Regions from separate parts of the Janthinobacterium sp. P210006 genome, predicted to be linked through region 1. Evidence: riboswitches for the same ligand, from Rfam matches in the RefSeq annotation. Region 1 holds a riboswitch; the other holds the start of a gene.
What was found. A riboswitch is a leader RNA that binds a small molecule or an ion and turns the genes downstream of it on or off. The one in region 1 is predicted to bind FMN.
Positions count from the first base shown of each region.

Region 2: another riboswitch for FMN. It lies ahead of ribB (3,4-dihydroxy-2-butanone-4-phosphate synthase); the one in region 1 lies ahead of VPH41_RS11470 (6,7-dimethyl-8-ribityllumazine synthase).

Region 1 covers NZ_JAZARD010000002.1:660,676-665,091, forward strand. Annotated here, with positions in the region: gene VPH41_RS11460 (class II aldolase/adducin family protein) at 1-377, opposite strand, end outside; gene VPH41_RS11465 (ABC transporter substrate-binding protein) at 604-1,656, shown strand; gene VPH41_RS11470 (6,7-dimethyl-8-ribityllumazine synthase) at 1,722-2,222, opposite strand; FMN riboswitch at 2,393-2,554, opposite strand; gene VPH41_RS11475 (TonB-dependent receptor) at 2,629-4,416, opposite strand, start outside.
Region 2 covers NZ_JAZARD010000001.1:1,716,453-1,720,868, forward strand. Annotated here, with positions in the region: gene VPH41_RS07670 (MFS transporter) at 1-977, shown strand, start outside; gene ribB (3,4-dihydroxy-2-butanone-4-phosphate synthase) at 985-1,632, opposite strand; FMN riboswitch at 1,727-1,877, opposite strand; gene VPH41_RS07680 (M16 family metallopeptidase) at 2,063-4,416, shown strand, end outside.

The sequences.
Region 1 (4,416 bases):
GCCCAGGCGCCCAGCGATGGCGAATGCACGTGCGAGATCGAGGTGACCTCGGGCCGCTCGCGGAACAGCTTCAGGTAGCGCGCGCCGCCGTTGTTCGCGTCGCCCACGAGCACCGTGCCGTCCAGCGCCAGCACGGCCGCCTTCAGGGGCTGGCCGCGGCGGAACGGGCCGGGATCGTTGACCACCACGACCTTGTCGCCCTCCGGCGTGCGCTCGACAAAGCCCACCGTGCCGTTAGCCGTCAGGCTGCCCGTCTCGCGCAAGCCATCGAAAGCGATCTGCGCATCGCGGCGTACCTGTTCCACGAAGGCCAGTTCGGCCGCCGTCAAATCCTGCACCTGTACTTGTTGTGCTTCTGCTTGTGCCACGTCCGTCATGTCATGCTCCATTCTGTGGGGTTGGGATACGGGTCAGTCGTGTCCCTACTTTCGCAAGACGCGTGCCAGCGCCGGGGCCGGGGAAAATGGTGGGGTGCTGCTGCCTGCGCAACAGCGGCTGCTGGCGCGGCAACAGCGCTGCCGGCACGCGCTGTCGGCCAGCCAGCAAGCGGCGCGGGCACGTTTCCTGCACGGTGCAAGGCTCCACCCACCACGAAAGCATCCCATGACTACCGTAACCGCCCCCGCCGTCGATACCGTCTGGTTCACCCGCTGCCCCGTGCCCACGGCCACGGGTCTCGCCTACAAACTGGGCTGGCTGGACGAAGAATTCGCCCGCGACGGCATCGCGTTAAAGACCCTGCAGGAAGTGGGCGGCGAACTGGCGCGCCACCATTACGACCATGGCCTGTCCACGCTCGTGCGCGAAGGGGGCAACCTGCTGGCCCTGCCCGCCCGCGCGCAAGGGGCGCCCACGCGCCTGATCGGCCTGACCTGGATCGACGAGTGGCAAGCCATCCTCGTGCGCCCCGGTTCCGGCATCACGAAGCCCGCGCAGCTGCAGGGCAAGCGCCTGGCGCTACCCGTATTCCGCGCCGAAGACTTGCGCGACAACCGGCGCGGACGCAGCATCGCGCGCGGCATGAGCCTGGCCGGCTACAAGGGCGTGCTGGCGTCCGCCGGCTTGACGCTCGACGATGTGCAACTGGTGGAAGTGGGGGCCGACGCGCCAGCGCAAGCCAATCTGGGCGCAGGCCTGTGGCAGGGCATCGCGCCGCTGCTGCGCGGCGAAGTCGATGCCGTCTACGTAAAAGGTGCGGCGGCGGCCGAAGCGGCCCGCGCGGCGGGGCTGGCCGTGGGCATCGACATCGACGCCCTGCCCGACCGGCGCTTCCGCGTGAACAACGGCACGCCGCGGCCGATCACCGTGCATGCCACGATGCTGGAGCAGCATTTCGAGCTGGTCGTGCGCTTTTTGACGCAGACCCTGCGCGCCGCGCACTGGGCGCGCAGCCACAAGGAAGAAGTGCTGGCCATCCTGCAGGGTGAAACGCGGGCCGGCGCCGACGCCGTGGCCGAAGCCTACCGCGACGGTTTTCATTTGACCCTGGCGCCCGACCTGTCCGAGGAAAAAGTGGCGCTGTTCCGCCAGCAGAAGGATTTCCAGCTGCAGCACGGTTTCCTGGACCGCGACGTCGATATCGATGGCTGGATAGACCGCCGCCCCCTGGAGGAAGCGCAGCGGCGGCTGGACGCGCTGCTGCGGCAGGCCGCATAAGGAAACGGGGCCAGCGCACGAACAGGCGCTGGCCCCGGAGACTACGGCATCAAGGCAAACGCGCCCTAGGCAGCCAGGGCTTCGTGCGGTGCGGCGGCCGGTTGCGCCAGCCGCTGCAGCGAGCGGATGGTGGCCGCACAAGCGGCGGCCAGTTCCGCACCCTTGACCTTGAAATGCTGGAAGTAGAATTCCTGGTGCTCGTGGCCCGCGTGGAAGTGGTGCGGGGTCAGCACGGCCGACAGCACGGGCACGCCCGTCGCCAGCTGCACCTGCATCATGCCGGAGATGACGGCATCGGCCACGAAGTCATGGCGGTAGATGCCGCCGTCGACCACCAGCGCCGAGGCGGCAATCGCCGCGTACTGGCCGCTCCTGGCCAGCACTTGCGCGTGCAGGGGAATTTCAAAGGCGCCTGCGACATCGACGATATCGATCTCGCTCTCGGCAAAGCCCAGGGCCGCCATGTCGGCGATGAAGGACAAGCGGCATTGCGCGACGATGTCGCGGTGCCAGCCCGCCTGGATGAAGGCGATGCGCTTGCCTGGTGCTGCGTGTGCTTGTGACATACAAAAGACTCCTGTTTTTAAAAATGACAAAAAACAGGGCATGGGATCGAAGGGGATATCGCCGGCGCATGAAAGCCACGCCCAACTGCGCATGCAGGCACGCGCGCCCGCGCACCGACGGCAAGGCCGCCCATGCGCCGGGCGTATGCCGGCACCAACACAATGATGCATCCCGCTCTCTCTTTATCCGGACTATACCGTCGGCCCCGGAATCACACCAGGTCTGCTGACCTTGCCGGCCAGGTCCGAAGACCGCGCCGGCAAGCGCTCGCGGGCTAGGCACGCATGCCATTACCGCCGGTGGGGAATCGCACCCCGCCCTGAGAACGTTGCGTAGCCGCCGCACCGGGTGCGGAAGCCATGCCCGGCGACTATAGCATATCGCCCCTGTCCCTGCCCCGCGCGATCAGAACTGCACCGTGTACGAGGCGCCCACCGTGCGCCCCTGGCCGATGATCACCGTGTCGCCGTTGACGGCGCCCGGCACGAAGCTGGTCAAGGTGTGATTGCGGTAGACCTTGTCGACCAGGTTGTTGGCATACGCCGTGATGCGCTGCTTGCCGCCCGGGAGCACATACGACAGGCGCGCATTGGCCAGCGCGAAGCCGCCCTGGTTCAGCAGGTCGCGCGACGCGCTTTGCGGGTCCACATAGTAGTACTGCTTCGACGTGTAGCGCACGTCGCCGCTCAACACCAGCTGCGCGCCATTGCCCAGCGGGTAGCGGTAGTCGGCCGCCAGCAGGGCCGTCACGTGGGGTGAGCGCACGAATTCATTGCCGGAGCGGTCGCCGCCATTGTTCTGGATGGCGAAGTCGTCGAATTCCGTGCGCAGCAGGCCCACGTTGGCGTTGATGTGCAGGTTATCCGTCGGCTGCGCCTCGATCTCGAATTCCGCGCCATTCACGTGGGCCTTGCGCACGTTCTGCAGGTAGTTCACGCTTTGCGTGGGGTCGCCGTTGTACACGCCCGTGATATTGACCTGCACGTTCTTGTAGTCGTAATGGAAGACGTTGGCGTTGAAATTGAGGCGCCCGTCCAGCCATTCGGACTTGATGCCCGCCTCGAACGAGTTCAGGGTTTCCGGCTTCACCGTATTGAGCGCGCGCACGTCCGTGGCGCTCGTGTTGTAGCCGCCCGACTTGATGCCGTGCGCGTACTTCAGATAACCGCGCAGGGTGCGGCTGAAGCGGTATTCGGGCGTCACGTCATACGTGAGCGCATTCCACGTGGTGGACGGATTCGACGTGAAATTGTTGTTGGCGACCGCCGCGGCCGTGTAATTGCCGCCCTTGACCGTATTCCACCAGTTCGACGCATCGCCGAACGTCACCGTGTTCGATGCGGCCTGCACGCGCTGCAATTCGAGGTCCTTGGTTTCCGTGGTCCAGCGCAAGCCAAACGTGGACAGCAGCTGCTCGCTGAAGTTGACGGTCGTGCTGCCGAAGATGGCCGCGCTGCGCGCCTTGTGCTGGTAGACGGTGCGGTTGTAGCCGACGGGCTGCGTGCTGCCCGCCAGCGCCGGCACCGTGCCGTTGGGCAGGCGCGCGCCGGCCGAATCGGAATCGATCTTTTCATTGAAGTAGAACAGGCCCGCTACCCAGCTCACCGTGCCGTTTTGCGGCGACGTCAAACGCAGCTCCTGCGACACCTGCCGGCTGCTCGCCTTCGAACGGCTGCGGCCCACTTCCAGCGGCGTGTTGTCGCTGTCGCCCGTGGCCTCGTTGCGGAAGTTTTCATAGCCCGTGATCGAGGTCAGGGTCAGCTCGCCCAGCGCATACTCGAGGTTCAGCTGGGCGCCGCCCTGTTTCACGTCGCTGTCGGCCGGCGCATTCGTGCTCACGTCGTCGGGATTGGTGCTGGGGACGTAGCCGTTGCGGTACACGCCATTGGCGCCGTAGCTGGCCACGGTGGTGGTCGCGCCCTTGGTCGTGTAGTCGCGGTAATGCAGGTTCAGATTGGCCGTCAGGTCGCGGCCGATCAGGGCCTTGAGCTGGCCGCGGATGGCGCTGTCCTTGAGTTTTCCATCGCGCTCGCCCGTAAACTGGTTGTGGAAGCGGCCCTCGCCTTGCTGTTCCGTGTGGAAGGACAGGCGCCCCGCCAGCACTTCGTCGACCAGTGCGCCGCCGATGGCCCCTTCGGCCAGCTTGGTGTCGTAGCTGCTGTAGTCAAACTTGGCGTAGCCGCTGGACTTGAA
Region 2 (4,416 bases), on a different contig from region 1:
AGCGCGAGCGTACGCGCATGCTGGGCGCCTGGTCGGCGCTGGTGGGCGTGGCGGGCGCGTCCGGTCCATTGATCGGCGGTATCCTCGTGCACCAGTTCGGCTGGCGCAGCGTGTTCTGGGTCAACGTGCCGCTGGGCGTGCTGGCCATCGTCATGGCGCAGCTGCTGCTGGCCGCGCCAGCGCGCCAGCCGCGCGATTTATCCATGTTCAGCCATGTGCTGGGCGTGGCGGCGCTGGCGGGCCTCAGTTTCGTGCTGATCGAAGGCCCCGTGCTGGGCTGGCTGTCGCCCGGCGTGCTGGCGGCGGGGGGCTTGACGGTGCTGGCGGCGGTGCAACTGCTGCGGCGCGAGCGCAGCGGCAGCCATCCGCTGTTGCCGCGCGCGCTGTTTCACAGCAGCAGCTTCGGCGCGGCCAATGGCGTGGGTTTCTTGATCAATTTCTGCGTGTTCGGCCAGCTGTTTTTGTTGAGCCTGTTCCTGCAGCAGTCGGGCGGCGCCGATGCCCTGCAGTCGGGCTTGCGCCTGCTGCCCATGATGGCGGCCTATACGGTGGGAAATTTCATGGCGGGAAGTATTGCGGCGCGGCATGGCACGCGCTGGCCCATGCTGGCCGGCTTGCTGGTGGGCGCCGTCATGGCCCTGCTGCTGACGGGGCTGCGTCCCGGCACGCCATATTCCCTGCTGGCGCTGGGCACGGCCATCATGAACGTGGCCATCGGCATCGCCATTCCCGCCATGACGGCCACCGTGATGCGGGTGGCCGGCAAGCAGCATGCGAATAGCGCGGCAGCGGCCCTGAATGCGAACCGGCAGATCGGCGCGCTGGTGGGCGTGGCCCTGATCGGCAGCATCCTGCACATGGTGCCCGACTGGTCGCTGCGCCTGCCGCTGGCCTACGCGACGATTGCCGCCGCGTATGGCCTGGCGGCGGGCCTCGTCTACCGCCACGTGCATGTAGCGAAGGCCGCGGCCGCCTGAAGAGGGCTTACTGTCCGCGCGTGCTGCGCCATTCCACCAGTTCTTCGATGGTCAGAATGGGCATGCCGTGCAGTTCGGCAAAGCGCTCGATATCGTCGCCGCGCATCATGGTGCCGTCCGGGTTCATCAGTTCGCACAGCACGGCGGCCGGGTTCAGGCCCGCCATGCGCGACAGGTCGACGGAGCCTTCCGTGTGGCCACGGCGCTCGAGCACGCCGCCGGGCGCGGCGCGCAGGGGGAAGACGTGGCCTGGGCGCACCAGGTCGGCGGGCTTGGCATCCTTGGCGATGGCGGCGCGGATGGTGGTGACCCTGTCGGCGGCCGATACGCCCGTGGTGACGCCGTCGCGCGCTTCGATGGAGACGGTAAATGGCGTGCCGTAGCGGCTGCCGTTGTCGGACGACATGGGCGGCAATTCCAGCGCGCTGACGACGTCCGTGGGCAGGCACAGGCAGACGATGCCGCTGCATTCGCGGATCAGCAGGGCCATGGTTTCGTTCGTGAGCTTTTCCGCCGACAGGATCAGGTCGGCTTCGTTTTCGCGGTCGAAATCGTCGAGCAGGATGACGGGGATGCCGGCGCGCATGGCGGCCAGGGCGGACTGGATGCGACCTTCAAGGTCGTTGGAAAGCAGGGTATAGCTGTTGACTAACATGGTGAAACGCTCCTCGCATAGGCGAAAAACGCTGCAGGGCAAGCGAATAGACGCAACTGGCCGCATCGCCGGGGCGATGGGACATCACACTACTGCACATCTTCTTTCATCCGGACTATACCGTCGGCTCTGGAGTCGCACCAGATCTGCTGACCCTGCCAAACGAAGTTTGACAGGCGCTCGCGGGCTTGACCGTTGCCGGTCTTACCGCCGGTGGGGAATCGCACCCCGCCCCGAAGACGTATTGTTGTGCCGATCCACATGATCGGCGGCAATACTTTAGCACAAATGAAAAAATGCGGCAGGGTACAGTTGAGTTTACTATTCGGCAAAGTTGCCTGGGGAAAGCAGTTTTCCCTAAGCTGTTTTTAATGGCGGAAAGACGATTTCAGTGTAAGGTACGTTTACTGAATCTTACCGTTGAGAATACATGAAGCTGAGTAAATTACGCCTGATCTCGGGCGCCGTCTTGCTGGCGTGCGCCTGCGTGGCCCAGGCGGAAATCCGTTTGACCGATCCCCTGCCGCTGGCACCAGAAGTTACCGTCGGCAAACTGCCGAACGGCTTGACCTATTACATCAAGAAAAATGCCCGTCCCGCGCAGAAAGTGGAACTGCGCCTGGTGGTGAAAGCCGGTTCCATCCTGGAAGATGACGACCAGCAAGGCCTGGCCCATTTCACGGAACACATGGCCTTCAATGGCTCCACGCATTTCAAGCGCAATCAGTTAATTTCCTATTTGCAATCGATCGGCGTGAAGTTCGGCGCCGACTTGAATGCCTACACGAGTTTCGATGAAACCGTGTACGTGCTGCCGATTCCCACGAACAAGAAGGAAAACCTGGAAAAGGGTTTTCTCGTGCTGGAAGACTGGGCGCACGGCTTGAAATTCAATCCGGCCGACATCAACAGCGAGCGCGGCATCGTGCTGGAAGAGGCGCGGCTGGGCAAGGGCGCCAGCGACCGCATGAACAAGGTCCTGTATCCGAAGCTGCTGAACGGTTCGCGCTATGCGGAACGCATGCCGATCGGCAAGGAATCCGTGCTGAAAACGTTCAAGCCGGAAGCCATCAAGCGTTTCTACAAGGATTGGTACCGGCCCGACCTGATGGCCGTGATGGTGGTGGGCGACGTGGAGCCGAAACAGGCTGAAAAACTGATCCAGCAGCATTTCGGCAAGCTGAAGAATCCCGCGCAACCGCGTCCCCGCCTGTATGCGGAAGTGCCGCAGCGCTCGCAAACGGAAGCGCTGGTGATCACGGACAAGGAAGCGCCGGACGACACCGTCTTCATCCGCTACCCGATCCGTGCCGCGCAGGAGCCCGTCACGATTGCCGATTACCGGCGCCAGATGATCGAAAACCTGTATGGCCAGATGCTCAGCGCGCGCATGCAGGAATTGACGCAGCAGGCGAACCCACCGTTCATCCAGGGCGGCAGCAGCATGGGCAAGCTGGTGCGCGGCTATGAATCGTTCAGCGCGTATGCCTTGCTGGGCAAGGGCGGCGTGCAGCCGGCCGTCGACGCGCTGGTGCAGGAAGACGAGCGGGCGCGCCGCTTTGGTTTCAGCCAGGATGAGCTGGACCGCGCGCGCAAGAACATGCTGCGCAATTACGAGCGCGCGTACAGCGAACGCGACAAGTCCGATTCGGCCGGTTTCGTGGCCGAGTATTCGCGCAACTTCCTGGAGCAGGAAGCCATTCCCGGCATCGCCAATGAATTGCTGTACGCGCAGGAACTCTTGCCGCAAGTGACCTTGCAGGAAATCAATGAGACGGTGGCCAAGGTCATCCCCGACCAGCAAAAGAAACTGGTGGTCTTCATGGGCGCCGAGCCGAAAGCGGGTGATACGGCCTCGACCGTGCCGACGCAGCAGCAATTGCTCGATGCCGTGGCGCGAGCCGAGCAGCAGAAGGTCGAGCCGCGCACGGAGAAAGTGCTTGCCAGTAAATTGATGGAGGGCCCGCCGGCCGGCGGCAGCATCGTCGCTGAAAAGTTCAACAGCGCCGTCGGCGTGACGGAGCTGACCCTGGGCAATGGCGTGCGCGTGCTGCTCAAACCGACGGACTTCAAGAATGACCAGGTGCTGATGGGCTCGACCCGCTTCGGCGGCCAGTCCCTGTTTGGCGATGCCGACATCTATAACGCCCGCTATGCCAGCGCCGTCGTCGGCAGCATGGGCTTGAAGGATCTGGCGCCGCTGGACCTGGAAAAAGTGCTGGCAGGTAAAACGGTCAATGTGGGCGCTTCGCTGGGCGAGCTGAGCGAAGGTTTTGGCGGCTCGGCCAGCAGCGCCGACGTGGAAGCCATGCTGCAACTGGTGTACCTGTATTTCCATGACGTGCGCAAGGATGCGGGCCTGTACCAGTCCTTCATCGGCAAGCAGCAGGACCTGGCGAAAAACAGCATGGCGCAGCCGGAAGCCGTGTTTTACGATGCCATCCAGCACGCCATGTTTGGCGACAACCCGCGCGTCGATGGCGTGCCGCGCGCGGCCGACTTCGACAAGGTGGGCCTGGATCGCTCGCTGGACATCTTCCGCCAGCGCTTTTCCAGCGCGCGCGACATGACCTTCATCTTTGCGGGCAGCTTCGAGCTCGACAAGATCAAGCCGCTGATCGCCAGCTACCTGGGCACCTTGCCCGTGGCCGAGGTGGCGCATGCCTACCGCGACGTGGGCATGCGCCCCGTCAGCGGGGTGGTCAAGAAGGATATCTACATGGGTAGCGAGCCCAAGAGCACGATTTCCATCACCTTCAATGGCGACGTGGCGTATTCGGACGA